DNA from 3 places in the Janthinobacterium sp. MP5059B genome. Region 1 is predicted to be linked to each of the others. Evidence: predicted binding sites of a transcription regulator. Region 1 holds the regulator's gene; each other region holds the start of a gene.
The links. The regulator sigma-54, encoded in region 1, starts transcription at its own class of promoters, with help from an activator protein. The targets are predictions, from matches to a motif close to TGGCANGNAANCTGCTTT.

Region 1 (10,771 bases):
ACTTCGCCATGTTCGAAATTATGGCGCACCACCGTGCGCTCCATGCGCAGGCAATCGGCCACGCCCAGGTGGGCGCCCCGCTGCAGCAATTCCAGGGTCACCGACATCATCAAGGGCGAACGCAGGCGCATGGCCGCCAGCGCCTTGGCCGCGAACGCGCTGTCATCCTGCGCCAGCGAGGCCATGATGGCGGCCACGGAAGGGGCGCCGAAATGGCGGTCCAGCGCCGTGCGCGCCGTGGCCAGGGGAGATACCCCCGCCTCGGCCTGGAAAGGCGCCGCCAGCGCCTTGATGGCCACCGGCAAGGCCTCGCCCCGCGTCGATTCGAACAGGTCCAGCAGCGCCCCCATCTGCGCCTCAGGCAGGTAGACATCGGCCAGCCCCGTGTACAGGGCATCGGCCGCGTTGATCGTCAAGCCCGTCAAGCCCAGGTACAGGCCCAGCTGGCCGGCCAGGCGGGATAGAAAATAACTGCCGCCCACGTCGGGAAACAAGCCGATATTGACTTCCGGCATGGCCATGCGCGTGCGGCCCGTCACGATGCGCAGGCGGTTGCCCGGCCCGGCTTGCGCCACGCCCATGCCGCCGCCCATCACCACGCCATCCATCACGGCGATATACGGTTTCGGGTAGAAATGAATTAAATGATTTAAAGCATATTCTTCCGTAAAGAAATCTTCCAGCATGGCGCTGCCGCCTTGCGGCGTGGCCAAGCCAGCATCGAAAAAGAAACGGATGTCGCCGCCGGCGCACAGGGCTTTTTCACTGCTGGAGCGGATCACCACGGCGTCCACCTGCGGATCGTCGCGCCAGGCCAGCAGGGCCGCGCTCAGGGCGCGCACCATCTCCAGCGACAGGGAATTCAAGGCTTTCGGACGGTCGAGCACGATATGGCCCGTGCGGTTGCGGATGGAAGTCTGGACGAAGTCGCTCATGGCAGGCAGGAAAAAAGTGAAAGTGCAAACATTTTAGCCCCTGCGCGGCGAACATTGCGCTCAAAAGGTCCAGGCGCAAAAAAGGGCGCAAGATGTGCGCCCTTAGTTGATCACAACTGCTGGAAGCGGGTGGCCTTAGACGGCGACGACGGCTTCTTCCTCGGAGTTGTCTGGCAGATGCTTGATCGCCTCTTTACCGTGCCCTTGCACTTTGGTTTTGTATTTCATCACTTGCCTATCGAGCTTGTCGATCAGGGTATCGATCGCGGCGTACAGGTCGTGCGCCAAGCTTTCCACATAGACAGTCTTGCCGCTCAAACGCAGGTTGACTTCAGCCTTTTGACGTTTTTCTTTCTCTTTGAGGTTATCCACGGTCAGAATCACGGCAATATCGATGACTTGATCGAAATGACGTTTCACGCGCTCCAGCTTCGTTTGTACGTATTCACGGATGGCTGGTGTCACTTCGAGATGATGTCCGCTGATGGTGAGATTCATACACACTCCTAAAGATGATCGGGTTCGTGCGGTCCATCCTATCCGGCCCGCAGAGGAACCGAAAAAAACTTACAAACACTTACGCAGGCTCACTGGCGGAATTTTCAACGCTTCCCGGTATTTGGCAACAGTACGTCGCGCAATCACCATGCCTTGCTCCCCCAGCATGTCCGCAATCTTACTGTCGGATAAAGGATTTTTAGGGTCTTCTGCTCCTGTCAGTTGCACGATCAATGCCCGTATCGCCGTCGATGACGCTTCGCCCCCCGCTTCGGTGGCGACGTGGCTACCAAAGAAATATTTCAACTCGAACATGCCGTGCGGGGTCAGCATGTACTTTTGAGTTGTTACCCGCGAGATAGTACTCTCGTGTAAACCCAGTGTATCAGCTATTTCACGGAGCACAAGGGGACGCATGGCAACGGCCCCATGCGAGAAAAAGTTCTTTTGTCTTTCTACTATCGCCTGCGCCACGCGCAGGATCGTGTCGAAGCGCTGGCGCATATTCTTGATCAGCCACTTGGCTTCCTGCAACTGTGCGCCCATGGCGCCCTCGCCCTTGCCCTGCTTGAGCAAGTTGGCGTACATGGCATTGACGCGCAGGCGCGGCATGACATCGTTGTTCAGGGTGACTTGCCAGCCATTGCGCGCGCGCTTGACGACGACGTCGGGCACCACGTAATCGGACACGTCCGAGGCGAACACGGCGCCCGGATGCGGATTGCACTGGCGAATCACCGTCTGCGCTTCGCGCAAGTCTTCATCGTCGCAATCGAGGGCTTTTTTCAGCTTGTTGAAATCGCGCTGGGCAAACCAGGCCAGGTGCTTTTCCACGATGACGAGGGCCATGCGGCGCGTCACCATGGCGATGTGCGGCAAACGCTTGATTTGCAGCGCCAGGCATTCGGAGGCATTGCGCGCGCCCACGCCGGGCGGATCGAAACTTTGCAAGAGAGACAAGGCCGTGCGCATCTCGTCGGCGTCGATTTCCAGCTCTTCCGGCAGGCGCGCCAGGATGTCGTCGAGCGACTCTTCCAGGTAGCCATTGTCGTCGAGCGCGTCGATGATCAGCTCGACCAGCGCGCGGTCGCGCAATTCAAGCACCGTCACGCGCATCTGCTCCATCAGGTGTTCGCGCAGGGTGCAGTGATGGGCCTCCAGTTGCGGACGCGAATCTTCGTCGTCGGGCGCCTTGCCCCGGCTCGCCTCGCTCCAGTCGCTGTCGCCGCCATCCGCGGCGGCCGGACCCTCGCCGGCATCGCCATCAAAGGTTTCCGCTTCGGCCGGCGCTGCGGGCACCTCCTGGCCTGGCGGCTGGGGCGGCGCTTCGGCCGGCGCGGCCGTGGAACTCAAGGCACCGTCGGACAGCAGGCGCAGCGAACGGTCGAGCGGATCATCGAGGCGTTCGAGCAAGGGATTGTCCGTCAGCAATTGCTCTAGTTCCTGATGCAATTCCAGGGTAGACAATTGCAACAGGCGTATCGATTGCTGCAACTGCGGCGTCAGTGCCAGGTGCTGCGAAGTGCGCAGCTGCAATGATTGTTTCATTGGCTTACATGCGGAAGTGTTCGCCCAGATAGACCCGGCGTACCGACTCGTTCGCGATGATGTCGTCGGGGCGCCCCGACGCCAGTACCGAGCCCTGGTTGATGATGTAGGCACGGTCGCAGATACCCAGCGTCTCACGCACATTATGATCGGTGATCAGCACGCCGATATTGCGCTCCTTCAAGAAACGCACGATGCGCTGGATCTCGATCACGGCGATCGGATCGACACCGGCAAACGGTTCGTCGAGCAGCACGAAACGGGGATCGGTGGCCAGCGCGCGGGCGATTTCCACGCGGCGGCGCTCGCCACCGGACAGCGACAGGGCCTGGTTCTCGCGCAGCTTTTCAATCTGCAAGTCAGCCAGCAATTTATCCAGGCGCACCTCGATCTCGGCCTTCGTCAGCGGACGGCCTTCGACGGTCTGGATTTCCAGCACGGCGCGGATATTGTCTTCGACCGTCAGTTTGCGGAAGACGGACGCTTCCTGCGGCAGGTAGGACAGGCCCATCTGCGCGCGGCGGTGGATCGGCAGGCTGGAGATGTCCACGCCGCTGATATCGATGCTGCCGCCATCGGACGGCACCAAGCCGACGATCATGTAGAACGAGGTGGTCTTGCCGGCGCCGTTCGGGCCCAGCAAACCCACCACTTCGCCGCATTCGACTTGCAGCGAGACATCATGCACGACTTGCCGCTTGCCATAGGTTTTTTGCAGCCCGCGAACGATCAGGGTGCTGCCGCAACGAGTATTATCCATTATTTCTTTCCTGGCGCAGGCGTGGCCGGCGCTTTCTCCGCCGCCGGTGCCTTGGTTTTCGGCTGGATCACCATGCGCACGCTGCCGCCATCCGGGGTGCTGGTGCCGCTGTTGGAATTTTCCATCGCAAACACTTCCTTGCGGCTGTCATACGAGATGAAGGCGCCATTGGCCACGTCGGTCACTTTCGTGCCTTCCAGGCGCGTCAGCTTGGCCCTGGAAAACAGTTTCACCACTTCCGTCTTGTTGTCGTATTCCACGCGCTCCGCTTCGCCTTCCACCCACAGGTCGCCCGCGCCATCGCGCTTCTGGCGGAAGGTGGCGAGCTTGCCGGGATCGGCCCAGAAGGTAATGAACTGGTAGCCTTGCGGATCTTCCGTGATCACGGCGCGACCCGCCTTCATGGTCAGGGTCCCCTTGACCAGCACGACGTCGCCCGTCAGGGTGCGCACCTGCTTGATGTCATCGACGTGGCCGCTACGTGCCGTGATGACGGCTTCCTTCTCGGAATCGGCCTTCTCGGCATGCGCCACGCCCATGATGGCCAGGGAAAATACGGTCAACAGCAAGATGTTCTTCATAGTATGGTTTCCTTGTTTCATTCTGTCATTTTGCCGCCGCGGCCGGGCGCGGTTTCGGCGGGAGGACCATGCGCAGCGCATTCTGCACTTCCACCACGCCGGTGGCGTTATTGGCTTTCATGCCGATGCCATTGAGGCGCGAGGTGCCCGTCAGGATATCGACAGGCACGTCCGTTTCCATTCTTTCCTCATCCGGGAACACCGTCAGCGCTTCCGTCTTGACCGTCAGGTTCTGCGCCTTCGGACTGGCCACGCGGTCGATCACGACATTGCGGTGCAGTTGCAGCCGGGTATTGTCCTGGTCGATATGCGCCAGTTCCGCATTCATGTTCATCGGTGGCATGCCTGGCGTGAGCTTGCGCACGAAGGGCCGGTCGATATCGGACGAATCGTCCAGCGGATAATGCGTGAGCTTGGTGCCCGACACGATATAGCTGGGTTTTCCCGTCAAGTCCATACGCACCAGGCTGAAATTGGTAATGAAATAGTCGGGCTCATCCAGATGCTTGCTGGCCGTGATGTCCTGGCTATTCTTGTTCATCACCTCGAGCAGCCAAAAGCTGCCCAGCGCGACAACAACCGCGCCCAGCACGGTAAAAATCATGCGCCAGCGATGGGCGCCTCCTGGCTTACGCATAGGGCTTCACTCTTTCAAATGTCACTGGCGAGGCGGCGCGCCTCACTCCAGGAACGGCGCCATGACGCGCGCATAATTGTCCTGGGCACGCAGCAGGAATTCGCAGATCTCGCGCACCGCGCCGCGGCCACCGCCGGCCTGCGTCACATGGTGGGCCAGGCCCTGCACTTCCGGGCGTCCGCCCGGCACGCTGACGGCAAAGCCGACGCGTTTCAGGATGGGCGCATCGATGACGTCGTCGCCGATATAGCCGCATTGCTCTTCCGTCAAGCCCGTCAGCGCCAGCAGTTCGCGAAACGGCGTCAGCTTGTCGTGGCCGCCTTGGTGTACGTGGGTAATGCCCAGGTCTTGCGCGCGGCGCGCCGTGATGGCCGAGCGGCGCGCGCTGATGATGGCCGTCTGCACGCCCGATTCCTGCAGCAGCTTGATGCCCAGGCCATCATACACATTAAACGTTTTCATCATCTCGCCGTCCGGGCCGAAATGCAGGCTGCCGTCGGTGAGCACGCCATCGACGTCAAAGATCATCAGTTTGACCTTGGCCGCGCGTGCCAGGTTGTCCGCCACGCTATCCATCAGATCACCTTCGCTTGCGTCAGATCATGGATATGCAGCGCGCCCACCAGTTTGCCGTCGGCATCGACGACCAGCATCTGGTTGATGCGGAACTGCTCCATCACGGCCACGGCGTCCACGGCCAGGCGTTCGGGCGCGATGCTGCGCGGCTGCGCATGCATGACGTCGCGGATCGCCACTTGCGTGAAATCCTGCACGCGCTCGAACATGCGGCGCAAGTCGCCATCCGTAAACACGCCCACGGGGCGGTTGTCCGCGTCGACGACGGCCGTCATGCCCATGCCTTTCTTCGTCATTTCTTCCAGCGCCTGCAGCAAGGAAGCCTGCACGGGCACTTTCGGCACGCGTTCGCCGCTGCGCATGACATCATGCACGTGCGTGAGCAGGCGACGGCCCAGGGCGCCGCCCGGGTGCGAGCGGGCGAAATCTTCTTCCTTGAAGCCGCGCAAGTCGAGCAAGGCCACGGCAAGCGCGTCGCCCAGGGCCAGGGTGACGGTGGTGCTGGCCGTCGGCGCCAGGTTCAGCGGACAGGCTTCTTTCTCAACAGAAATATCCAGGTGCACGTCGGCCAATTGCGCCAGGCTCGAATTCGGCTTGCCCGTCATGGAAATCAGCACGCCACCCATGCGCTTGACGACGGGCATGATGGCCATCAGTTCCGACGATTCGCCGGAGTACGATATGGCAATAAAAGCATCTTCCGAGGTGACCATGCCCAGGTCGCCATGGGCCGCTTCGGCCGGATGCACGAACAGGGCCGGCGTGCCGGTGGAAGCGAGGGTGGCGGCAATCTTGCGCGCGATATGGCCAGATTTGCCGATGCCGGAGACGACGACTCTTCCTTTGCATTGCAACAACATCGCCACGGCGCGGCCCACGCTGTCGTCCGTGGCCAGGCGCGCGTGCAGCGCAACGATGGCGTCGGACTCGATCTGCAAGGTGGTGCGGGCCAGCGCGACGGCGCGCTCGGTCGTCGCTTGCATGTCAATTCGATCAAAAGCTTTCAGCATTGTTTTTTCATGGGTTACACTCATGCCCAAAGTATAAACGAATTAGGAAAGCAAAAAACTTGCCAGTCACAACAAACAACGATTTCCATTGACCGCACCGGGCAACCCATGTTTTCCTCGCTTGAACTGACCCTGATGTTACTCGGCAGCGCCGTGCTGGGCGTGGTCGCTTTCAGAATGTTGCATTTGCCGCCCATGCTGGGCTACCTGGCCGTCGGCATCGTCATCGGCCCTCACGCGCTGGGCCTGGCGGCGGAAAACGAGGCCAGCCACACTCTGGCCGAGTTCGGCGTCGTCTTCCTGATGTTTTCCATCGGGCTCGAATTTTCTCTCCCCAAGTTCCTCGCCATGCGGCGCATCGTCTTCGGCCTTGGCATGGCGCAGGTGGTCACCACCATCATCGCCACCGTCTTCTTCGGCTGGTTCGTCGGACATTACCTGTCCGCCTACATCCACCTGAGCTGGCAAGCCGCCTTCGCCCTGGGCGGCGCGCTGGCCATGTCGTCGACGGCCATCGTCTCGAAAATGCTCACGGAACGGCTGGAACTCGAAAGCGAACACGGCCGCAAGATCATCGGCATTTTGCTGTTCCAGGACCTGGCCGTCGTGCCCCTGCTGATCCTGATTCCCGCCCTCACGCGCGATTCGGACAACCTGGCCGAAACCCTGGCCTGGGCCGGCGGCAAGGCCCTGGTGGTGCTGATCTTGCTGCTTTTCATCGGCCAGAAGCTGGTGCGCGGCTGGCTGACCATCGTCGCCAAGCGCCGCTCGCAAGAGTTGTTCATGCTCAACCTGCTCCTGATTACCCTGGGCGCGGCCTGGATCACGGAACGGGCGGGGCTGTCGCTGGCCCTGGGAGCGTTTGTTGCCGGGATGCTCATTTCCGAGACGGAATTCAAGCACCAGGTGGAAGAGGATATCAAGCCCTTCCGCGACGTGCTGCTGGGCCTGTTCTTCATCACCGTCGGCATGCTGCTCAATATCCGTGTGGTGTTTGAGAACTGGTGGCTCGTCCTGCTGCTGCTGTGCGGCCCCGTGCTGCTGAAATTCGCCCTGATCGCGGGGCTGGCCCGGCTGTTCGGCTCCAGCAACGGCGTGGCCCTGCGCACGGGGCTGGGACTGGCGCAGGCGGGCGAGTTCGGCTTCGTGCTGCTGAACCTGGCTGGCGGCATCAAGCTGATGGACCCGTTCGTCGTGCAGGTGGTGCTGGCGTCGATGGTGCTGTCGATGCTGGTGGCGCCCTTCCTCATCGCCAAGTCCGACGCCATCGTCATGAAACTGGCGGCCAACGACTGGATGATGCAATCGTTGGCGCTGACCAAGATCGCCACGCGCACCATGGCGTCGCAGAAACACGTGCTGATCGCCGGCTTCGGGCGCAGCGGACAAAGCCTGGCCACCCTGCTGGCGGAAGAAAAGATCGAATACCACGCGCTGGACCTGGACCCGGAACGGGTGCAGGAAGCGCAGCTGGCCGGCGCCCACGTGTCGTATGGCGACGCGGGCCGGCGCGAAAGCCTGGTGGCCGCCGGCATCTACCGGGCCAGCGCCGTGGTGATCACGTATGCGAATACGCCTTCGGCACTGAAGTTATTGCATTTGCTTAACGAAATGGCGCCGACCCTGCCCGTCATCGTGCGCAGCCACGACGATACCGACCTCGACCAGCTGAAGAAGGCGGGCGCGGCCGAAGTGGTGCCGGAATTGATGGAAGGCAGCCTGATGCTCGCTTCGCACGCCTTGATCATGATGGGCGTGCCCCTGCGCCGCGTGGTGCACCGGGTGCAGGCGGCGCGCGAAGAACGCTATGCGTCCTTGCGCGGCTATTTCCACGGTTCCAGCGACGCGGGCGACGATGCCGAGCTGGAACGCCTGCATACGGTCACCGTCAACGAGGGCGCGCACTGCGTGGGACTGCCCTTGAGCACGATCGACGTGGCCGGCTGCGGCGCGTTTGTGACCGCCATCCGCCGCGGCAGGGGCCGCCTTGATGTCACCCCCGAGACGCAGCTGGCCAGCGGCGACGTGGTGGTGCTGCGCGGCACGGCCGACGCCGTGGCCAAAGCCGAAACCTTGCTATTGAAATAATTAACCGGGCTGCGCCTGCCAGCTGACGACCTTGTTGCGGCCATCGGCCTTGGCCTGGTACAGGGCCTGGTCGGCGTGCGCCACCAGCTGCTGCGCCACCGTTTCGATGGGGAGTAGCGCCGCGTCCGCTTCCAGGCTGGCCACGCCGATCGACACGCTGACCCACGCTTGCGCGCTGCCCGGCAAGTCAAACATGGTGCCGGCGATGCTGGCGCGAATGCGTTCGGCAACAAAGGTCGCGCTATCGAGGTCGGCGTCGATCAGCAGGACGACGAATTCCTCGCCACCGAAACGGCCCAGCGCATCGGAGCGGCGCAATTCCGTGCGGATGCGCGTGGCCACCTCGCGCAGCACTTCATCGCCGCCCTGGTGGCCATGCGTGTCATTGACCAATTTGAAATGGTCGATGTCGATATACATGCATGAGATGCAATAATTCTGGCGCCGCGCACGGGCGATTTCTTCCAGCAGCCGGCGGTCGATATAGCGCCGGTTGTAGACGCCCGTCAAGGAATCGGTCAAGCCGATGTATTTGAGCATTTCATTGCTGATCACGTTTTCCAGGCATATGGCGATGATGGACGCCATGTGCTTGATGAAATCCGTGCCCAGCGCGGGCGTAAAGCGCGTCACGTCGCTGCTGGCCAGGTTCAGGCTGCCAATCAGGCGCTTGTTGCGCAGCAAGGGCACCAGCGCCACGCTGCGCAGAGCGTCGATCTGCGGAAAACGCGGGCCATGCACGGCCGCGTCGAAAGCACCCAGCAGCGGCAACGGCGGCAAGGCCGCCTCCCCCTCGGCCACGGACGCCGGCGGAGCAAAACCCAGCTCCGCCACGACATGCACAAACAGCAACTGCGGGAAGGCGCTGAAATCGACGCCCAGCTTTTCCATCACCAGCACGATATCGTCATCCTCGTCGAGCAGGCTCAGGGTGACGCCGTCGAGGTCGGAAATCACGGGCAAGGTGCGGAAGATGGTGCCGATCAATTCGGGAAAGGTGGACGCGCTGACGATTTCCAGGTCGAACGCCTGGTGCCGGCACATGATGTCGTGGTTGCGCTCGACCTGTTCCAGCAGGAAAGCCATGCGCGCGCGCAAAGCCTGGTTTTCGGCTTCGAGGCTGGCAATGCGCGGGTCCGGCGGTATTGCTTGATTCATAGAAACCTTAAACCCTTGTGTGCGGGCGCCATGCTTAAAATGCCAGTTCGAAACCGATGTCCTGCCCCACCACGATACGCTCATCGCCGCCTTCGGTGACGATGGCGTTCATGCCGAAGCAGATGGCGCCGTCGAGCTCGGGTTTGGCGCGATAGCCATGCATGACGTCGAGCGGGTCCGGGCCGGGCACGCCCGTGGCCTGGTCCACCGACGGGATCGGGCAGCGCGAACACGGCTTGACGGGTTTCAAGGTGGTCGCGCCAAATTGCAGGAAGTCCGCGTAATCTTCCTCGAAGGCGCCGATGTCGCCAATGACGAGGTTGGGACGGAAACGGTTCATCGGCAGCGCTTCACGGCCGGCGGCGCGCAGCTTGTCATTGACATCGGCTAGCGAGGCGGCACCGGCGATCAGCACGGGATAGCCATCGGCAAACATGGTCGAGGCAGCCACGCCATCCGTCCATTTGGTGCTGGTGGCGCGCACCACGTCCGGGTGAAAGCGCGCCAGGCGGCACGGCACGCCGATGGCCTGACTGAACCAGGTGGCCGTGACTTCATCGCAATCGTAGGCGCGCACGGTATCGTCCCACACTTGCACGTCCAGCAGCGGTGCTAATTGCGGGTGCGGCAAGCCCAGCTCGATTTCCAGGCGCAGCATGCCCGGCGCGCGCAATTCCAGGGTCGTGGCCTTGATGGATGGCACGATCAGCGCCATGCGCGGATATTCGCGCTGGGTCAGGAAGCGGCCTTGCGCGTCCACCACCATCCATTCGCGGTCGAACACGTGCTCGCTCATCAGCCCGGAACGCGTCAAGACGGCCTCGCGCAAATGGATACCGGCGCACGATTTGATCGGATACAGGATGATGTCGGACAGGATAGCCATGGACAGGGGAGAAGGAACAGTATTGCTGCTTCTGCCAGGAAATTATTCAGAAGCGAAGTATGGCAGCAAAGCGGGCAAGCGTAAATCTACCAGG
Region 2 (10,771 bases), on a different contig from region 1:
TTGCTGCCCCGTTGGGAGCAGGCTGTTGAAAAAGTTATGCCTGATGACCATAGCAAGTTGGTCCCACCCCTTCCCATCCCGAACAGGACCGTGAAACAACTTTGCGCCGATGATAGTGCTGCAACCAGTGTGAAAGTAGGTTATCGTCAGGCTTGTTATATAAAAAAACCCCGCGTGTGCGGGGTTTTTTTTCGTCTGCAGCATTCATCGGATCAGATGCCCCAGGTGATGCTTTCATTTTCCGCCTTGGCCGAGCGCAGCATTTCCATCAAGGGATAGGCGCGCTGCGAAAAATGCACTTTTTGCGCGCGCGCATGAGCGCCCGTTTCGCCATCTTCCAGGGTTTCCGGGGTATGTGCATCGTGTTCGATGTCGTTTTCCGGATGCAATTTGCTTTCCGCGACTTCTTTTTCCAGCAGGGCCAGGGCATCGCCCGCTTCAGCTGGCGTGATGACGCCGCGCGTGGGGTTCTTGTGCAGGATGTCGAGGATGCGTTGGGCATGTTCCTGGTACATCAGCACTTCTGGGGAGGATTTGGATTTGAATGAGATCAACATAAGCGCTTTCTGAAACTTGTTGTTAGTGACGAAACAATATCACGACTTGAAATGTCGCACAGGCCGTCCGATTGCCCGGATTGCACATTTGCAAGCCGGATAGGGCCATCTGTTGGACACCGCACGCATTTACAAGAGCTTGTTTATCGTGAAAACACCCGTTTAAGCGATCGTTAAGTCTCAATCCAGTTTCACGGAGTCCATGAAGGTGTCGATGGTGTCACGCGACAGCTTGCTTTCTTCACCGAGAATGATGACCTGGAAGATGCGTTTGTCCTGCGCCACAAAACGGCCGACCAGCAGGACGGGCTTGCCCTGCTGCGTCCCCGTCGCTTCGATGCTCAGCGAACTGCGTTGATGGCTGCCGGCCGCCGTGCTGCTGGCCGCCGACGCCGATTTTTCGCTGCGCACGGTACCGTTGATATTTTTCAGCAGTGCCATCTGCATGGCGGGCAGGGCCGCTTGCGCCTGTTCCGCACTGTCGAGCACGGCGCTGCCAATGGCGAAGGTATTGCCATCGACCTCGCTGGCCGTCATGGTCAGGCTGACTTTCTTGCCATCGAGATCGATCTCGCGCGTCAGCACGGCCGGCTTGCCCGGAAACAGGGCCGTGAACTGGGCATCGGGGCTGCGATAGTCGCGCCAGTCGAATTTCGGACTACAGGCGGACAGGACGCTGGCAGCCGCGAGCGTCGCCAGAAAGAGGGCAAGTGATGTTTTTTTCATCAGCAGATGGTAGCAGCGTCGTCCATCACGCGCAATCGCGCACGCGAGGGGCTCATTGGCCGCCTTATATTTCACGCAGTACGCGCCGGTACTGGATCGCTTCGGCAACGTGCGGCTGCGCGATGGCCGGGCTTCCCGCCAGGTCCGCGATGCTGCGCGCCACGCGCAGTACCCGGTGATAGGTGCGCGCGGACCAGTGCAGACGCGTCATGGCGCCATGCAGCAGCTGTTCGCCATGCGTTTCAAGGCGACAATGCTGCTCTATTTCCGTGTTGCTCAGCCGCTGGTTTGATTTTCCCTGGCGCGCCAGCTGCAAGGCATAGGCTGCCGCTACCCGCGTGGCGATCCGCTGCGTGCATTCTCCGGCACCGGCCTGCCGGCCCAGCGCTGCCGGTGGCATGGCGGCCACTTCAATCTGCAGGTCGATACGGTCGAGCAGCGGGCCGGACAGGCGATTGTGATAGCGCAGCACGGCGTCTGGCGTGCAGCGGCAACGGCCGGAAGCGTGCCCCAGATAGCCGCACGGGCAGGGATTCATGGCGGCGATCAGTTGAAAGCGGGCAGGAAACTCGGCCTGGCGGGCCGCGCGTGAAATGCTGATCACGCCCGACTCCATGGGCTGGCGCAGCACATCGAGTACCCGGCGCTGGAATTCGGCAATTTCATCGAGAAACAGCACGCCGCAGTGGGCCAGCGAGATTTCTCCCGGGCGCGGCACGTTGCCGCCACCCACCAGTGCCACGCCGGATGCCGTCTGGTGCGGGGCACGATAGGGTCGCCGTTTCCAGTGTTCCACCTTGAAGTGGCCGCCCAGCGAATGCACGGCAGCCGATTCCAGCGCTTCTTCATCGCTCATGGGCGGCAGCACGCCGGGAAAGCGGCTGGCCAGCATGGTCTTGCCTGCGCCTGGCGGCCCCACCATCAAGACGTTGTGACCGCCCGCTGCCGCCACTTCCAGTGCCCGCCGCGCCTGCTGCTGCCCCTGCACGTCGGCAAAGTCGGGATACGGAAAAGCGTGCGCTGCCAGCACGGGCTGGTGGCGTTGCAGGGCGGTCTGGCTGGTATGCGCGGCAAAATGCGCGCAGACCTCGAGCAGGCTGTGGGCGGGATAGATGCAGGCATCGCCGACGAGAGCGGCCTCGTCCGCGTTCGCCTGCGGCAGGATGAAGACGCGTGGCGTGCCCGACTGGCTGCGCTGCATGGCAAAGGTCATGGCCAGGGCGCCGCGGATGGGACGCAACTGGCCTGAGAGCGACAGTTCGCCCGCGAATTCATAGTGATGTAATTGATCGCCCGGCAACTGGCCGGAGGCGGCCAGGATGCCCAGTGCAATGGGCAAGTCGAAGCGGCCCGATTCCTTGGGCAAGTCTGCTGGCGCCAGATTGGCCGTGATGCGACGCGCCGGCATTTCAAAGCCGCAGTTTTGCAACGCGGCACGAACACGGTCGCGCGACTCCTTCACTTCCGTATCCGGCAAGCCGACAATCGTAAACGAAGGCAAGCCGTTGGCAAGGTGGACTTCGACACTTACCTCGGGCGCCTCCATGCCGGCCAGGGCGCGGCTTTTCAGGACGGCCAGGCTCATCAGACTCCCCTGTAGCGCGGGCGCGGGCAGGATCAGTCTAGCGCTTGAAACGCCGCCAGGCTTGAGGTATGCCAGCAAGGCCGTCAATAACGGGCCCTGCCGGACGCAGTTTACGCCTTGGTGTCGTTCAGGCGCGTTTCCAGTTCGATCAGGCGCAATTCCAGTGCGTCCAGTTTGGCGCGGGTCTTGGCCAGTACTTGCGCCTGGATATCGAATTCCTCGCGCGTGACGAGATCGAGGCGGGCGAAGCCCTGGGTCATCATAGATTTCACGTTTTTCTCGATATCCTTGGCCGGCGAGTTTTCGATGGCTTGATGGATCTTGCCTTGCAAATCGTTAAAGAAGGTATTCATGTCCATGGTCAGTCCTTTTATGGTGCGGCCTGTGCATCGCACCATTGCGGTGCACAGCGGCGTTAATCTGGTGCGAATCTGGGCAAATTCACAATGCTTTAGCAGCCCGTACCCGCATGCCCAGAGGCTTGCAGGGTATGTATGGCCGGAAACGCACCTGTCAAGGTGGCAATGGAGCTGGCACGTATTCTGCTAAAGAAGGTATGAACGCTTTGTGATCTCCAGCCAAGATTTTAAACCTCAACCGCTTTAAAAGTTCAATAAAAGGGAATCGCCATGAAGAATCTGTCCAAGAACATGACTTTAGCTGCAGCGTTGACGCTGGCCATGACCGCCATGTGCGGTAGCGCCATAGCCCAGGATGCAGTGGCGGCGCCTGCTGCGGCCGAAGCCGTGCCTGATAACGTGGTGAGCTATAACGTGGCGCTGACCAGCGACTACCGTTACCGCGGCCTGTCGCAAAGCCGCTTGAAACCGGCCATCAGCGGCGGTGCCGACTATACCCATAACCCGACGGGCCTGTATGTGGGCACCTGGTTGTCGAGTATCAAATGGATCAAGGATGGCGGCGGCGACACCAATCTGGAATGGGATATCTACGGCGGCAAGCGGGGCGAGATCAGCAAGGATTTTACCTATGACGTGGGCGGCCTGTACTATTTCTATCCCTCGAATGGACTGAGCACCAATGCCAACACCTTCGAGCTGTACGGCCAACTCGGCTATGGCCCGATATATGTCAAATACTCGCATTCGACGACGAATCTGTTCGGTGTCGCCGACAGCAAGAACAGCGGCTACCTCGATGTGGGTGCCAACGTCGAGGTGCATGATGGCTACATGCTGAACCTGCATGTCGGACGTCAGAAGGTCGAGCACAATGATTCCCTCAGCTACAGCGATTACAAGATTGGCGTGACCAAGGACTTCGGCGTGGCGACCGTTTCCCTGGCGGCCGTCAAGGCCAATATCGTATCGCTGGCACCGAACGGCAAGAATCTGGCGAAATCCGGTCTCGTGCTGACCGTGTCCAAAACTTTTTAAGCGAGACTGCCATGAAAATGATTACCGCAATCATTAAACCGTTCAAACTGGACGAAGTACGCGAGGCTTTGTCGGCTATCAATGTGCAAGGCATTACCGTCACGGAAGTCAAGGGCTTCGGCCGCCAGAAAGGCCACACGGAACTCTACCGTGGCGCCGAGTATGTCGTTGATTTCTTGCCAAAGACCAAGATCGAAGCGGCCGTCGATGACGCCATTGTCGACCAGGCCATCGAAGCGATCGAAGGTGCCGCGCGTACCGGTAAAATCGGTGATGGCAAGATTTTCGTCTACAACCTGGAACAGGTCATCCGCATCCGTACCGGTGAAACCGGCAACGAAGCGCTCTAAGGGGAATATTGATGCATAAAAATATAACAAAATTGCTAGCTGGGATAGCCTGCCTGTGTGCGTTTGGCATTGCCACGCCAAGCTTTGCCGATGCGCCTGCCAAGACGGAGGCGGCCACAACCACGGCCGTCGCCGCTCCCGCCGTCACGCCGGTTCCTGACGCAGCGCCTGCCGCCGCCGCTCCGGCCCCGGCGGCTGCCGCGCCAGCCGCCGCGCCTGTCGCCAACAAGGGCGACACCAGTTTCATGATGATCAGCACCTTGCTGGTGATCTTGATGACGATCCCCGGCCTGGCCCTGTTCTACGGTGGGCTGGTGCGCTCGAAAAACATGCTGTCGGTGCTGATGCAGGTGTTCATGGTGTTCGCGCTGGTCATCGTGCTGTGGTGTATCTACGGCTACTCGATCGCCTTCACGGAAAAAACCGCCTTCTTCGGTGGCTTCGACCGCCTGTTCCTGAATGGTATCTGGGATCCGGCCAAGGGTACGTTTGCCGCCGCCGCCACCTTCAGCAAGGGCGTGGTCATTCCCGAGTTCGTCTTCGTTGCTTTCCAGGGCACGTTTGCCGCCATCACCTGCGCACTGATCGTTGGCGCCTTTGCCGAGCGCGCCAAGTTTTCCGCCGTGCTGGCCTTCGTCGTGCTGTGGTTCACGTTCGCCTACCTGCCTGCAGCCCACATGGTGTGGTTCTGGACCGGTCCTGACCTGATCACCAGCGCCGCCACCTCGGCCAGCGAAGCCCTGAAGGCGGGCTGGATCTGGCAAAAAGGCGCGCTGGACTTCGCCGGCGGCACCGTGGTGCACATCAATGCCGCTGTCGCCGGCCTGGTGGGCGCCATCATGATCGGCAAACGCGTCGGCTACGGCCGCGAATCGATGGCACCGCACTCGCTGACGATGACCATGATCGGCGCGTCGCTGCTGTGGGTGGGCTGGTTCGGTTTCAATGCCGGCTCCTCGATGGAAGCGGGCGACGTGGCTGCCCTGGCCTTCGTCAACACCTTGCTGGCAACGGCCGCCGCCACCCTGTCGTGGGTGTTTGGCGAGTGGATCAGCAAAGGCAAGCCTTCCATGCTCGGTGGCGCGTCCGGCGCCGTGGCCGGCCTGGTGGCGATCACCCCGGCGGCCGGCTTTGTCGGCCCGATGGGCGGCCTGGTCATCGGCTTGCTGGCCGGTGTCGTCTGCCTGTGGGGCGTGAATGGCCTGAAACGCCTGATCGGCGCCGATGATTCGCTCGACGTGTTCGGCGTGCATGGCGTGGGCGGTATCCTCGGTGCCTTGCTGACGGGTGTGTTTGCTGCGCCACAACTGGGCGGCCAGGGCGTATTCGACTATGTCACCAACAAGATGTCGGCGGATCCGTACTCGATCGGCCACCAGGTGTGGGTGCAGGCGCAAGCGGTAGGCACCACCATCCTCTGGTCGGCCATCGTCTCCGTCATTGCCTATAAACTGGTCGACATCGTCATCGGCCTGCGCGTACCGGAAGAAGAAGAGCGCGAAGGCCTCGATATCACCAGCCACGGCGAGCAAGCGTATCATGGCTAAATAGTCATTATCTGGCATGCCAGCGCCCCGGCGCGGCATGTCCGGCCGGAAAAGGCACCTCATTGAGGTGCCTTTTTTTCGTTGTGGGAATGTAAAAGGTCTTTAAAACAAGGCTTTTGCCCCGATTTGGGGTACTTACACGGTAATATAGTCGGCAGTTCTGTGTGCTTTTTTGAATACTGCACATAATTTAAGGATGTAACTATGGTTCCCCATCTCGTCACGGCCCTGACCGGACCGCTGCTCGACCTCGAAAAAAAGATTCTGGCCGCGACGCCGGCCATTGAGCGCTGGTTTCGCATGGAGTGGCAAGAACACACGCCGCCCTTCTATTGCTCGGTAGACTTGCGTAACGCCGGCTACAAGCTGGCGCCCGTCGATACCAATCTGTTCCCAGGCGGTTTCCATAACCTGGCCACGGAAATGCTGCCCTTGTCCGTGCAGGCGGCCATGGCCGCCATCGACAAGTATTGCCCGGACGCCCGCAACCTGCTGATCGTGCCGGAATTGCACAACACCACGCCGCAGTATCTGCAGAACGTGGCGCGCCTGATGCAGATCTTCCGCCAGACGGGGCTGCACGTGCGTTTCGGCTCCTGGTCGCCCGACATCACCCAGCCGACACCTTTGGCGTTGCCAGATGGCAACATGCTCGTCATCGAGCCGCTCGTGCGTCTGAACAATGGCCGCCGCCTGGGCTTGAAGGATTTCGACCCGTGCACGATTCTTCTGAATAACGACTTGTCAGACGGCATCCCCGATATCTTGCAAAATATTCATGAGCAAAGCCTGCTGCCGCCCTTGCACGCGGGCTGGGCCTTGCGCCGCAAGAGCAACCACTACACGGCTTACGATGAAGTGGTGAAAAAATTCGGCAAGATGATCGATGTCGATCCGTGGATGCTCAATCCCTTCCACGCCAAGTGCAGCGACGTCAACTTCCAGGAAGGCGAGGGCGAAGATGCGCTGGCCGCCAGCGTCGACGTGCTGCTGGCCAAGATCCGCAAGAAATACAAGGAATACGGCATCAAGGAAAAGCCTTTCGTCATCGTCAAGCCCGATGCGGGCACGTATGGTACGGGCATCATGACGGTGCGCGACGCCAGCGAAGTGCGCGACCTGTCGCGCAAGCAGCGTGACAAGATGTCCATCGTCAAGGATGGCAAAGTCGTCACCGACGTGATCATCCAGGAAGGCGTGCCGACCTTTGAAAGCATCAAGGATGCCGTGGCCGAACCGGTCGTCTACATGATCGACCGCTACGTGGTGGGCGGTTTCTACCGCGTACATGCTGAGCGTGGCGTGGACCAGAACCTGAACGCGCCCGGTTCGCAGTACGTGCCGCTGGCATTTGCCCAGCAGCATGCCGTGCCGGACTTGAAGGCCAAGCCGGGCACGGCCGCGCCGAACCGCTTCTACGTGTATGGCGTGGTGGCGCGCCTGGCCTTGCTGGCCGCGTCGCTGGAAATGGAGCGCACGGACCCGAATCCCGAGGTGTATTGATCCATCGCGGAGGCTTGCCGGGCGCGGCGACTACCGCGCCTGGCGATCTCGGCTAGAATCAAGCATTCCTTATCCAGGCTCCCCGATTGGACGCACCATGAAAATTGCATTCCTTGCCGACCCGCTGGCAGGCTTCAAGACTTACAAAGATTCCACCTTCGCCATGATGCGCGAGGCGGCCAGACGCGGCCACGCCGTGTACGCCTTCGAACAGAAGGACATGGCGCTGGAAGAGGGCATCGTCACGGCACGGGTACAGCACATCGAGCTGACGGGCGACGAACACGACTGGTACAAGGTGGTCTCCACCGAGGAAGTACGCCTGTCGGCCCTGGATGCCATCATCGAGCGCAAGGATCCGCCGTTCGACATGGAATACGTGTACGGCACGTATCTGCTGGAGCTGGCGGAAAAGCAGGGCGCTTGCGTCTTCAACAAGCCGTCCGCCATCCGCGACAACAATGAAAAACTGGCCATCGCCCAGTTTTCCGAATTCACCTCGCCGACCCTGGTGACGTCGAACGAAGCGCGCCTGCGCGCCTTCCACGCCAAGCACCAGGACGTCATCTTCAAGCCGCTCGACGGCATGGGCGGCACGGGCATTTTCCGCGTCAAGGCCGATGGCCTGAACCTGGGCGCCATCATCGAGACCCTGAGCGAGAACGGCGCGCAAACCATCATGGCGCAGCGGTTTATCCCCGACATCGACAAGGGCGACAAGCGTATCCTCGTGATCGGGGGCAAGCCGGTGCCGTTTTCGTTGGCGCGTATCCCGCAGGCGGGCGAAGTGCGGGGCAACCTGGCCGCCGGCGGCACGGGCGTAGCGCAGCCATTGACGGCGCGCGACCTGGAAATCGCTGAAAAGCTGGGCCCGATCCTGGCCGCGCGCGGCCTGATGCTGGTAGGATTGGACGTGATCGGCGACTATCTGACGGAAGTCAATGTCACCAGCCCGACCTGCTTCCAGGAAATCATGCAGCAGACGGGTTTTGACGTGGCTGCCATGTTTGTCGACGCCGTCGAGCATGGCGTTGCGCAAACACAGCAGCGCTAGAAAGTGGAATGACTATGGTAGGGATTTTGCTCATGACACATGCACCGCTGGGACAGGCATTCATCGCCGCTTGCGCGCATGTGTTTCGCGGGCCAACGGAACGTTTTGAAGCCATCGACGTCGTCGCCGACCAGGACCTGGCGGAAGTGCAGAAGCTGGCGTCGGACGCCATCTGCCGCCTCGATGACGGCTCCGGCGTGCTGGTGATTACCGACGTGAAGGGCGGCACGCCGTCGAACTGCTGCAACAAGCTGGCCGATGCGGGTCGGGTGGAAGTCATCGCCGGCATCAGCCTGCCGATGCTGCTGCGCGCCATCACGTATCGCCGCGACACGCTCGACGTGGTGGTGGAGATGGCGCTGGCCGGTGCGCAAAGCGGCGCCGTGCGCGTCGATAACCGCATCCGCGTGGGCGAATAAGGAAGTACATGGCCGCCGCCCTGAAGGCGGCGGGTTTTATAGGCCAAGATTGTCATCAGCGTAGTGCATTCAGGGATAGAGACCATACAAAAATGATTCAAAAAGAACTCGAAATCATCAACAAGCTGGGATTGCACGCACGCGCTTCCGCCAAATTTACCCAGCTCGCCGCCAAGTTCAAGAGCGACGTCTGGCTGACCCGCAACGCGCGCCGCATCAACGCCAAGTCCATCATGGGCGTGATGATGCTGGCCGCCGGCAAGGGCGCGAAAGTGACCCTGGAAGCCGAGGGCGATGATGAGCTGGCATGTGTCGATGCGCTCACCGCCCTGATTAATGACAGGTTTGGCGAAGGCGAGTAATGCCCGCCGAACGCAGCCGCAGCCGCATTCCGACAGGTCACCCCATGGCATCTTTCACGCTCCACGGCATCCCGGTCTCCCGCGGCATCGCCATTGGCCGCGCTCATCTGCTGGCGCCGGCCGCCCTTGACGTCAAACATTACCTGGTCGCCCAGGAACAGATCGAAGCGGAAGTCCAGCGCCTGCAAAGCGCCATCGCCACCGTCCACAAGGAACTGCAAACCCTTTGGAACGAGCTGCCCAAGGATGCGCCCACGGAACTGGGCGCCTTCATCGACGTGCACGCGCTGATCCTGTCCGATCCGATGATTTCCGAAGCGCCGCTCGACATCATCCGCAAGCGCCACTACAACGCCGAATGGGCGCTGCTCACGCAGATCGATGAATTGTCGGCCCAGTTCGACGAAATCGAAGACCCGTACCTGCGCGAACGCAAGGCCGACATCCAGCAGGTTGCCGAACGCGTCTTGAAAGTCTTGCTGGGCACCGAGCAGCTGTTGCCCAAGGCGGCCGCCGAAGATGAATTGATGGCGCAGATGATCGTCGTCGCGCACGACATCTCGCCGGCCGACATGCTGCAGTTCCGCGACCGTTCCTTCATCGGCTTCATCACCGACGTGGGCGGGCAGAACTCGCACACGGCCATCGTCGCGCGCAGCCTGGATATCCCGGCCGCCGTCGGCATGTCGCAGGCGTCGATGCTGATCGAGCAGGACGACTGGCTGATCATCGACGGCGATGCCGGCGTCGTCATCGCCAACCCCAGCGTCCTGGTGCTGGAACAGTACCGCGAACGCCAGACGGCCATGCAGCGCGCGCGCAAAAAGCTGGGCAAGCTGAAAAAGACGCCGGCCGTGACCAAATGCGGCACGCCCATCACCCTGCTGGCGAATATCGAGTTGCCCGAGGATTGCCCGTTTGCGCTGGAATCGGGCGCCAGCGGCGTGGGCCTGTTCCGCTCCGAATTCCTGTTCATGGGCCGCGCCCACAAGATACCCACCGAGGACGAGCAGTTCGAGGCTTACCGCAACACGGTGCAGTCGATGAAGGGACGCGTGGTGACGATCCGCACCTTGGACATCGGCGCCGACAAGCCGCTCGACCAGGCCGACCATACGGCATTGAATCCCGCCCTGGGCTTGCGCGCCATCCGTTACTGCCTGGCCGAGCCGCAACTGTTCCTGACGCAGCTGCGGGCCATTTTGCGCGCCTCCGCCTTCGGCAAGGTGCGCATCCTGATTCCCATGCTGGCGCATGCGTTCGAGATCGAC
Region 3 (10,771 bases), on a different contig from region 1:
GGCACACTTGCCGGCGCGGCGACTCTCAGCCATGGCCCGCCCCAGCGGACCTGCCGCGATTGTACCCCTGGCTATTGTTTAATAATACAGATGCACAGGAATTTTTTATAGCCAGCCGGAACGCTTGAACAAGTAATACATATAACCGCAGACACAGCTCATCACTGCCACGGCGGCCGGGTAGCCATAATGCCAGTCCAGCTCCGGCATGAACTTGAAGTTCATGCCCCAGATGCCGGCAAACGCCGTGAACACGGCGAAAATAGCGGCCCAGGCCGCCAATTGCTTGTTCACTTCGCTCTCGTCGATGGCCACCATCGACAGATTCACCTGGATCGCCGTGCTGATCGTGTCGCGGATCGTGTCGAGCGTGCCGTTGATGCGTGCCAGATGGTCATGCACGTCACGGAAATACTCCTGGGTATCGTGGCACAGCGGCGGCACGCGGCCGCCATGCAGCTTGCCCACCGCTTCCATCAGGGGCGCCACCACGTGGCGCAAGACCATGACCTTGCGCTTCAATTGATACAGGCGTTCGATATTGTCGCGCTCGGTGCCACGGTCGAAGATGCGGTCCTCGATCAGTTCCAGTTCCGATTCCAGCGCGTCGAGCACGGGAAAGTAACGGTCGACGACGGCGTCCATCAGCGCATACAGCACAAAGGCGGAGCCCTGACGCAGCAAGTGCGGTTCACGCTCGGCGCGCGCACGGACGCCAAGGAAACCTTGCGAGCTGTTGCTGCGCGACGAAAGCACGTAATTGGCGCCGACAAAAATGTCGACTTCGCCCAGCACCAGTTCGTTCTCGACCATTTCCACGGTTTTCACGACGGCAAACAGGGAATCGCCATATTCCTCGATCTTCGGGCGCTGGTGACCCCGTTGCGCGTCTTCCACCGCCAGTTCGTGCAGGCAAAACTCGTGCTGCATCTGTTTCAGCTCGTCCGGCGTAGCGTCGAGCAGGGCTACCCAGACGAAGCAATCGGGGCGCTCGACGTAGTCGCTGATGTCGTCGATCGGCAAGTCGGCCAGTTTTTTGCCATCCTGGTAGGCCACGCAGTTTATGAGCATGCTATTCCACAGTTCAAGTTAACACCGGACGAAACAGTCCGGCAGGCGCCAGCTTACCTTATCGCCTGCTGTGGGTGTTGTGGCGTGCAAGGAACACCGCAAGAAAAAGCGGACGGGGGAGCCCCCGTCCGGCAAGACGTCAATCGTCCTTGGCGCCGTCGATACCCAATTCGGATATCTTGCGGGTGATGGTGTTGCGGCCGATGCCCAGGCGCACGGCGGCATCGTTCTTGCGCCCGTGCGTATGCTTGAGCGCCGTCTTGATCAGGGCCGACTCGAACTGGCGTCCCAGCACGGCCATGACTTCCTGCTGCCCCGCGCCCAGCATGCCGGCCGCCTGCAATTCCAGCAAACCGATCCAGCCCGGCGGCGCGCCGTTGGCGGGCGCGGCCGCCTCGAAGACCTGGCCGCCATGCGGATGAGCCACGGCCGCCGGCGCAGCTTCGCCCGCCGCCGCGGTGGCCGCGCCATCGCCCTGCCCCTGCGTCAATTCCAGCGGCAAGTCCTTGATTTCCACCGTCTGGCCCGGCGCCATGACGGTGATCCAGTTGCACAGGTTTTCCAGCTGGCGCACATTGCCGGGCAAATCGAGGCTGCTGAGAAACTGCATCGTCGGGTCGCTCATGCGTTTGGCTTCCACGCCCAGCTGGCGCGCGCTTTGCACCAGGAAGTGGCGCACCAGGATGGGGATATCCTCGCGCCGCTCCCTCAAACTGGGCAGGCGCAGGCGGATCACGTTCAGGCGGTGATACAAGTCTTCGCGGAACAGGCCGTCGCGCACGCGCTGCTCGAGATTCTGGTGCGTGGCCGTAATGACGCGCACGTTCGCCTTCATGGGCTGATGGCCGCCGACGCGGTAGAAATGGCCGTCGGACAGCACGCGCAGCAAGCGCGTCTGCAGGTCGAACGGCATGTCGCCGATTTCGTCGAGGAACAAAGTGCCGTTCTCGGCTTGCTCGAAGCGGCCCCGGCGCGTCGTTTGCGCGCCCGTAAATGCGCCCCGTTCGTGGCCGAACAGTTCGGACTCCAGCAAATCCTTCGGGATCGCTGCCGTGTTCAGGGCAATGAAAGGCTGCGCCGCGCGCGGGCTGTGCTTGTGCAGCGCGCGCGCCACGAGTTCCTTGCCGGAACCGGATTCGCCCGTGATCAGCACGGTCACATTCGATTGCGACAGGCGGCCGATGGCGCGGAAGACTTCCTGCATGGCCGGCGCCTGGCCGAGGATTTCCGGCGTTTCCGACGGGCCCGACTCGACGCTGGTCTCGCGCAGGCTTTCTTCCAGCGCGCGGCGGATCAGCTCGACGGCCTTGTCGATATCGAAGGGTTTCGCCAGGTATTCGAAGGCGCCGCCCTGGAAGGCTGCGACGGCCGAATCGAGGTCGGAAAAGGCCGTGATGATGATGACCGGCAAGCCGGGAAAGCGCGACTTGACCGTCTGCAGCAATTCCAGGCCGGATGCGCCCGGCATGCGGATATCGGACACGAGCACTTGCGGCGTGTCAAATTCCAGTGCGGCGATGGCGTCGCGCGCATTGGCAAAACTCTTGGTGGCGAGATTTTCCCGCGCCAGGGCTTTTTCCAGCACCCAGCGGATTGATTCGTCGTCGTCAACTATCCAGATTGGCTTCATTAGTGTGTGCGTCCCGCAATGGATTTCATGGGTGGGATACCTCCTCGCTTATGGCAAGGGTAGAACGATCCTGAAATCGGTGTATCCAGGCCGGCTTTCGCACTCGATCACGCCCAGGTGCTGTTGCACGAAGGTTTGCGCCAAGGTCAGTCCCAACCCGCTGCCGCCTTCCCTGCCCGACACCAGCGGGTAAAAAATCCGGTCGCGGATCTGGGGTGCGATGCCCGGTCCATTGTCAATGATATGCAAGTCTAATGCCAGGCCGTAACGGACCTTGGCCAGGGTCACCTGGCGCGCCACGCGCGTCTTGAAAATCAGCTCCGCATCGCCCGCCTCGATGCGCTCGGCCAGGGCTTGCGCCGCGTTGTGCGCGATGTTGAGCACGGTTTGTATCAATTGTTCCTTGTCGCCGCGAAACTCGGGGATCGAGGCATCGTAATCGCGCGAAATAGTCAAGCCACTGGGAAATTCGGCCAGGATCAGGCTGCGCACGCGCTCGCACACTTCGTGAATATTCACGTCGCCCACGATATGCGGGCGGCGGTGCGGCGCCAGCAGGCGGTCGACCAGGGTTTGCAGGCGGTCCGCTTCCTTGATGATGACTTGCGTGTATTCGCGCAGCTCGCTCAGGTGCAGGGCCGGCAATTCCAGCTCCAGCAGCTGGGCCGCGCCGCGGATGCCGCCCAGCGGGTTCTTGATTTCATGCGCCAGGTTGCGGATCAGCTCCTTGTTGACCTGGCTCTGGTCGAGGATGCGCTCCTCGCGGTCGAGCTTTAGCTGCTGCACGTTTTCGCGCAGCTCGATCAGCACGCCGTCGCGCGGCGCGTCGAGCGCGCTGATGATGCTGTGCACGCGCAGCGGTTCGCGCCCCAGGCGTTCCAGGCTCAGGTCCTGCCGCAAGTCGGAAAATTTATGTTCCAGCGCCTGCGCGCAAATACCGGACAGCTCGTCGGGATTGAGGAACAGCGCCGTCAGCTTTTGCCGCGACAGGGCTTTCAATGAGCTTTCCAGCAGGTTTTCCGCCGCCGCGTTGGCATAGCTGATGCGGCCGTCGCCGTCGAGCAGGATCACGGCTGAAGCGAGCAAATCAAGGCCGGCCAGGTGGGCGGGACGGCTGGAATGGTTGTCTGGTGTCATGTGCTTTACCGAATATTCGCGATCTCGCGTTTCAGGGCCTCGACGTTCTGCTGTGTTCGGCTAATGTTGTCCTTCAATTGCGCCACCCGTTCCAGGTATTTCGCATAGTTGCGCTCATTGCCCTGGCGCTCGGGCTGGCCGGCGTTGAACTCCAGGCGCTGCGCCGCCAGTTTCAGTTCTTCGCTGCGCAATTCGTCCTGCAGTATCTGGCGCCGGTCCAGGTCGCGCGCGCGCTGCTCGGCGCCATCGACCTTGGGAAACGCGCCGGCGGCAGGCGCCGCCGTGGCCGCCGCCTGCATGGCGGGCCGGGCAGGCGCGCCGGCCAGCGGCGCCGTCTTGCGTGGCGGCTCCGTCATGGCGCCCGGTAAATCGAGCAGCTGGCAATGCGCGCCAGCCCGCTTGTCCGTGTACGTCTTGTGTCCTTGCGCATCGGCGCACACATACAGCTGCCCGTGCGCCTGTGCTGCCGCGCCCAGCAATCCTGCCATCAGCGCCATTCTGTAATGCTTGGTCAATCTTCACTCCTGTCGGCACATGCCGCATCGTTCCTGGGCCGACTATACAACACCGCACGATCACCGCCTTGGCGTACTGCATAAAAAAACGCGGGCAAGACCATCGCCTCACCCGCGTTTTTATTCACTACCGGCACATTGCCGGCATGGCGCCATTACAGCGAGTAGTACATGTCGAACTCGGCAGGATGCGTGGTCATGCGCATGCGCTGTACATCCTGCATTTTCAGTTCCAGGTAAGCGTCGATCATCGAATCGCTGAACACGCCGCCACGGGTCAGGAACTCGCGGTCCTTGTCCAGTGCGTCCAGAGCTTCTTCCAGCGAAGCGCACACGGTCGGGATCAGTGCGTCTTCTTCCGGCGGCAGATGGTACAGATCTTTCGAGGCGGCTTCGCCCGGATGGATCTTGTTGGCAACGCCGTCCAGGCCAGCCATCAGCAGTGCGGCGAAGCACAGGTACGGGTTCGCCAGTGGGTCCGGGAAGCGCGCTTCGACGCGGCGGCCTTTTGGATTGGCCACGTGCGGGATGCGGATCGAGGCGGAACGGTTTTTCGCCGAGTACGCCAGTTTCACTGGGGCTTCGTAGCCTGGTACCAGACGCTTGTACGAGTTGGTGCCCGGGTTGGTGATCGCGTTCAGTGCCTTGGCGTGCTTGATGATGCCGCCGATGTAGTACAGGGCGAAATCGGACAGGCCGGCATAGCCGTCGCCAGCGAACAGGTTTTTGCCATCTTTCCATACGGATTGATGCACGTGCATGCCCGAACCGTTGTCGCCAACGATAGGTTTCGGCATGAAGGTGGCGGTCTTGCCATAGCTGTGCGCCACGTTCCACACCACGTATTTCAGGTTTTGCGTCCAGTCGGCGCGCTCGACCAGGGTCGAGAACTTGGTGCCGATTTCATTCTGGCCGGCGCCGGCCACTTCGTGATGATGTACCTCAACCGGGATGCCCAAGGACTCAAGGATCAGGCACATTTCCGAACGCATGTCCTGGAAGCTGTCCACTGGTGGCACCGGGAAGTAGCCGCCCTTGACGGTAGGACGGTGGCCGCTGTTGCCGCCTTCGATGTCCTTGCCGGTCGACCACGAACCTTCGTCCGAACCGATCTTGACGAAGCAGCCCGACATGTCGATCTTCCAGCGCACGCTGTCGAAGATGAAGAATTCCGGCTCAGGGCCGAAGTAGGCGGTGTCGCCCATGCCCGACGATTTCAGGTAGGCTTCGGCGCGTTTCGCGATCGAGCGCGGGTCGCGGTCATAGCCCTTGCCGTCCGACGGTTCGATCACGTCGCACTGCATGAACAAGGTCGTTTCTTCCATGAACGGATCGATATTGGCCGTGTTTGGATCCGGCAGCAAGATCATGTCGGACGCTTCAATGCCTTTCCAGCCAGCGATCGAAGAACCGTCAAAGGCGTGGCCCGACTCGAATTTGTCCATGTCGAAGTGCGACACGGGAACCGTCACGTGCTGCTCTTTACCACGGGTATCAGCAAAGCGGAAATCAACGAATTTGACTTCGTTTTCTTCTACCATCTTCAAGACTTCTGCGGCTGTCATTGCCATGCGTATCTCCTAAATGAATGTGGGGTGAGCCGACCTTAGTGCGTCTGGGCTGATGAAGCGAAGCAAACATTGCGTGCCACCAAAACTCATAAGGATCATAGCAGATTCCATGCCAGCTCCAGGAGCCTCCCTGGTGCCGGCAACAAAATTACTGCCATCCCAGTGAAAGTTTCATGCCCGCGATTTTCCTGCTGCGTTTGCGCCAAATCAAGAATGCACTATGCAAGTGCAAAAAACGAATAACGCACCATTATCGTGCATTTTGTATGAATTTCTGGAAAATGCCTCGTTGTGGTGCAAAGACTGTGCACCATGGTTTCCCGTTTGCGGGGCGCGGACGGCGCACTATAATCGTACACACCTGCCCACTTTCATCGAGGACGCCATGACTACCGCCGACATCCTGACCACCGCCCGCAGCCGGGCCAATGAAGGCACGCCGTATGCCGGCGCCGTCACGCCGCAGGAAGCGTACGACCTGCTGCAAGGCGATGCTGCCGCCAAGCTCATCGATGTGCGCACGAATGCCGAGCGCGACTGGGTCGGCCGGGTCGACATCGCCGATACCCAGCACGGTGCGGTGCAGTGGGCCACGTATCCGGGCGGCGCGCCGAATCCCGATTTCCTCGCGCAACTGGCCGCCCAGGCCGGAAAGGATGAGGTGCTGCTGTTCCTGTGCCGCTCCGGCGTGCGTTCGCGCCATGCCGCCAAGCTGGCGACCGAGCACGGCTACATGAACTGCTTCGACATCCTCGAAGGTTTTGAGGGCGACAAGGACGCCGACGGCCACCGCAAGCAGATCGGCGGCTGGTGCAAGGCGGGGTTGCCGTGGCTGGGCGCCTGACACCGGGAACAACGGAACCGCTGCCGATGACGGCCACGCGTCGTCCAGAGGCAAGTCCCGCCCTGGCTTGATGCTTCAGGCCGGCTCGCCCGCCTCTGCGGCAGGATGCTCGCCCATCAGGGTCAATATGCGCTTGCGCACGAAATTGATGTGGCTGCGCAAGCCATACAGGCCGTCCGCAAACGACAGCGGAATCGAGATCTGATTGACCATTTCCTCGATCTGGTCCAGCCGTTGCAATTGCGCCGCATAGACTTGCGCGCGCTGCGCTTCCGGCACGTCTTCCAGCGCCTGCTCCACCGTGCGCAGCTGGCCGTACCAGCGGTACACGCGCGAGCGGATGCGCCACACGTACAGGGGCGGCACCACGCGCGACAGGGGCAGGATCAAGGCGCCCAGCGCCACCACCAGCACCCACATGCGGTCAAAGAAATTGGCCAGCCAGAAACTCATGTAGCGCTGCAGCACAGGCGCGCCATCCTTGTAGAATTTCAGCGCTTCCGGTGCCACGGGAATCTCCGTGTAGCGCGCGGATGGGAACTGCCCCTGCTGCTGGAACCAGCCTGTGCCGCCATGGATGCCGGCCGCCGCCTGCACGAACAGGTCGACCAGGGCAGGATGCAAGTCTTCGCGCGCGACCAAAGTGGCGGTCGGCGCGATCAGGTGATAATCCTGCGCGGGAATGTTCTGCCCCAGGTCGACGATGCCACGTGGCAAGACGACGTGCGTGAGGAAAGGCAGGCGCCGCGTGTACGCTTCCGCCTGCGAAAAGTCAAACAGCTTGATGCCCGGCGTTTGCAGCAGCATCTGGATCAGCGGCGCTTCCGGCGCCGAGCTGAACACGAGACCGTCGATGCGCCCTTCCAGCAGCTCCACCGTGGCAGGCGTGTTCTGCAAGTCGCTCACCGTCAAGTCCTTGGCTTCGACGCCATTTACGGACAGCAATTGCCGGAACAGGCCGGGCACGCCCGTGCCTTCCGGCCCCAGGTTGATCTTCATGCCCTTCAGTTGCGTCAGTTCCGTCACGGCCTTGTCTTCGCGCAAGAACAGCCAGACGGGTTCCGTAAACAGGCTGCCCAGGGAAATGAGGCCATGGCGCTCGGCATCGTCGTGTTCCGTCGAGCCGCTTTGCACGAAGGCAATATCGGTCTTGCCCGCGTTCAGGCGCTGCAGGTTTTCCTGCGAACCCAGCGATGGCTGCAAGGTCACCTTGATGCCGTGCTTGGCCAGGGTGGCCGCATATTTCTTGCCGAACTCTTCATACGCGCTATTGTCCTGCCCCGTCGACAGGCTCACCTGGCGTGGCGGCGCGGGGTCGACCAGCCAGTAAGCGAGCGCGCAAAACGCGCCGACCAGCAGCAAGGTGGGACCGGCGGTGGCGAGGAAGTCGCGCACGGAAAAGCGGCTGAACGCGAGGATTTTGGACATGTGGTGGCGCATAGGTTTCATGGGTGGCTACGATGCCAAGAAAACCCCAACTATGCAAGGCACTTTCACATGCGCGGCGCGGCCAATTCGGCTACAGTTCTGGATCGCCCACCTGCCTATGGAGTCCCGCATGCTGAAAATTCTTGGAAAAGCCGCTTCGATCAATGTCCGTAAAGTCCTGTGGACGTGCGAGGAACTCGACCTGCCGTATGAACGCGAAGACTGGGGCAGCGGCTTTCGCAGCACGGACGACCCGGCCTTTCTGGCCTTGAACCCGAACGCCATGGTGCCCGTGCTGCTCGATGGCGACCTGGTGCTGTGGGAATCAAACACGATTTGCCGCTACCTGTGCGCCCAGGCGGGCCGCGACGACTTGCTGCCGAGTAATCCCCGCGCCCGCGCGGAAGTGGAAAAATGGATGGATTGGCAAATGGGCGATTTGAACAACAGCTGGCGCTACGCCTTCATGTCGCTGGTGCGCCACAGCCCGGCCCACCAGGATGCGGCGCAACTGGCGGCCGGCATTGCCGGATGGAACAAGATGATGGGCGTGCTGGAACAGCAGTTGCAGCGCACGGGCGCCTTCGTCTGCGGCGAAGCGTTCACCCTGGCAGATATCGTGCTGGGCCTGTCCGTCAAGCGCTGGCTGATGGCGCCCATGCAGCGCCCCGCGTATCCGGCCATCGCCGCGTATCACGCGCGCCTGGAAGGTAAAACGGCCGTGTTTGCCGGTTAGTCCAGTTCGATTGCCTCGACCGTGCCGCCGATGACGTAGCAATCGCCATCGCGGCGCACTTCGTCCAGTGTAGCGGGATCATCGCGCGCATACGTACCGTCAATATCGACGCACCAGACATCGCCGAAACGCAGCAACTTCACGCCGCAGCAGATGCGGTTGATGAAGTTGCCCGGCGTCCTGACCAGTACCTCCCGCACTTCTCCCACCGTGATGGCGACTTTGCGCCAGACATTGCCTTCCAGCCCATGATTTCTTGCGTACACCACGATGCGCACGGCCTGCACGCCTTGGGGCTGGTACATCTGTTCCATCGACACCAGTGAGCCATCGTCAAAGCGGTGGTATTGCTGAAAAATCTGCTGCGTCTTGTCCAATTCCACTCCCCAAAAAAAACGCCGGCCTTGCGGGCCGGCGTTCACACAAGCCAGATACTTTTAATTAGTGCACTGCTTGGCCACGCCTTCAGCCGGCGCGGGCGCCTCGATCAGCGGCATCAGGCTCGGCGCCAGGGACACCAGCAGCTGCACGGGCAAGGCGCTGGTGAAGTCATAGTTCTTCGATTCCGGTCCGCGCACATACGCCGTCATGCTGCCATAGAAGCGCTCGCCGATATTGAACACAAATGTCGCCGAGCGGTTCACATAGCGCGACTCGATCAGGCGGCCACCGGCGCCATACACGTCGAAGCGCTGGTCGCCCGTACCCGTCTTGCCGCCCATGGGGATCGGCACGCCATCAGCGCCGACAAACGCCGTCTTCGCCCGTTTCGCCGTACCGTCCGACACCACTTCGCGGATGGCCTTGGCCACTGCCTTGGCCACGTCCGGCGACAGCACTTGCTCCGCTTCCACCTTCGTGCCACGCTTGACCATGGTGTCGTACGGCGTCTTGGCGGCGAAATGCATGGAATCGATGCGCACACTCGGTTTACGCACGCCATCGTTGATGATGATGCCCATCAACTCGGCCAGTGCGGCGGGACGGTCGGCCGATGCGCCCAGGGTCGTCGCGTACGACGGCACGAGCGAGTCGAATGGATAGCCCATCTTCTTCCACTGGCGGTGGATTTCCAGGAACCCTTCCACTTCCAGCAAGTTGGCGATGCGGCGGTCCTGCGCATGCTTGCGGTGCGTATTGAACAGCCATTTATAGACTTCCTGGCGTTCCTTCTCGCTGGCCGCCACCATCTGCGACAGGGTGGAACCTTCGTGCTGGCGCAGATACGCCACCATCCACAGTTCCAGCGGATGCACATTGGCCAGGTAGCCACGGTCGGCCAGCGACCAGTTTTCCATTGCGTACTGCTGGTACATCTTGGCAACGCGTTCGGGCGGTACTTCGTTTTGCGACGTCAAGTTGGCGTTGAGGAAGTCGCCGAATTCGGCCACGGTCCCCTTCGGATTCACGGTGCGGAAGATATTCGCCAGGCGCACGGGGGTCGGGCGGATGCTGGCCAATAAAATCTTTTCCTGCTCGTCAACGCTCTTGCCGCGGTATTTCTGATAGAAGCGGTGCAGGAATTCACGCCCTTCCTTGTCGGCAAAACGGCTCAGGTACTGGGCCCGGCGCGGATCATCCGCATCCGCCAGCAGCGAGGCCGAGGAATCGGGACGCGAAAACATGTAATAGCGGGCCACGTCGCGCATCAGGCGCACGAACACCAGGTTGGTCGACTGGCGCAGCGCCTGCTGCAAGGTCATGATGCGGCTGTCGTCGAGCTTGGAGAAGTTGCCGAAATGGTGCAAGCCGCCGCCCGTGAAGAAGCCTTCGCCCGGGTTGCCCGAATATTTGCGTTCCATGGCGGCCGCCAGCATGGCCGGCAGGTTGCGCGCCTCG

Region 2: JAB1_RS01890 (TorF family putative porin) is a predicted target of sigma-54. The motif match lies at 3,400-3,417, and genes of this name have one in related genera.
Region 3: glnA (type I glutamate--ammonia ligase) is a predicted target of sigma-54. The motif match lies at 6,022-6,039, and genes of this name have one in related genera.

The regions. Positions count from the first base shown of each region.
Region 1 is NZ_LRHX01000005.1:152,525-163,295, reverse strand. It holds gene JAB1_RS04400 (enoyl-CoA hydratase/isomerase family protein) at 1-935, opposite strand, end outside; gene raiA (ribosome-associated translation inhibitor RaiA) at 1,071-1,433, opposite strand; gene JAB1_RS04390 (RNA polymerase factor sigma-54) at 1,503-2,981, opposite strand; gene lptB (LPS export ABC transporter ATP-binding protein) at 2,986-3,741, opposite strand; gene lptA (lipopolysaccharide transport periplasmic protein LptA) at 3,741-4,322, opposite strand; gene lptC (LPS export ABC transporter periplasmic protein LptC) at 4,348-4,959, opposite strand; gene JAB1_RS04370 (HAD hydrolase family protein) at 5,002-5,535, opposite strand; gene JAB1_RS04365 (KpsF/GutQ family sugar-phosphate isomerase) at 5,535-6,545, opposite strand; gene JAB1_RS04360 (monovalent cation:proton antiporter family protein) at 6,654-8,633, shown strand; gene JAB1_RS04355 (DUF484 family protein) at 8,634-9,791, opposite strand; gene JAB1_RS04350 (MOSC N-terminal beta barrel domain-containing protein) at 9,826-10,677, opposite strand.
Region 2 is NZ_LRHX01000002.1:257,862-268,632, reverse strand. It holds rRNA gene rrf (5S ribosomal RNA) at 40-152, shown strand; gene JAB1_RS01910 (DUF1840 domain-containing protein) at 213-557, opposite strand; gene JAB1_RS01905 (hypothetical protein) at 738-1,283, opposite strand; gene JAB1_RS01900 (YifB family Mg chelatase-like AAA ATPase) at 1,348-2,868, opposite strand; gene JAB1_RS01895 (accessory factor UbiK family protein) at 2,979-3,227, opposite strand; gene JAB1_RS01890 (TorF family putative porin) at 3,498-4,265, shown strand; gene JAB1_RS01885 (P-II family nitrogen regulator) at 4,277-4,615, shown strand; gene amt (ammonium transporter) at 4,627-6,162, shown strand; gene gshA (glutamate--cysteine ligase) at 6,367-7,665, shown strand; gene gshB (glutathione synthase) at 7,763-8,719, shown strand; gene JAB1_RS01865 (PTS fructose transporter subunit IIA) at 8,734-9,138, shown strand; gene JAB1_RS01860 (HPr family phosphocarrier protein) at 9,231-9,500, shown strand; gene ptsP (phosphoenolpyruvate--protein phosphotransferase) at 9,545-10,771, shown strand, end outside.
Region 3 is NZ_LRHX01000014.1:113,883-124,653, reverse strand. It holds gene corA (magnesium/cobalt transporter CorA) at 106-1,071, opposite strand; gene ntrC (nitrogen regulation protein NR(I)) at 1,211-2,701, opposite strand; gene glnL (nitrogen regulation protein NR(II)) at 2,750-3,838, opposite strand; gene JAB1_RS16680 (DUF4124 domain-containing protein) at 3,844-4,353, opposite strand; gene glnA (type I glutamate--ammonia ligase) at 4,509-5,924, opposite strand; gene JAB1_RS16670 (rhodanese-like domain-containing protein) at 6,310-6,768, shown strand; gene JAB1_RS16665 (TAXI family TRAP transporter solute-binding subunit) at 6,844-8,196, opposite strand; gene JAB1_RS16660 (glutathione S-transferase) at 8,327-8,932, shown strand; gene JAB1_RS16655 (hypothetical protein) at 8,929-9,309, opposite strand; gene JAB1_RS16650 (transglycosylase domain-containing protein) at 9,370-10,771, opposite strand, start outside.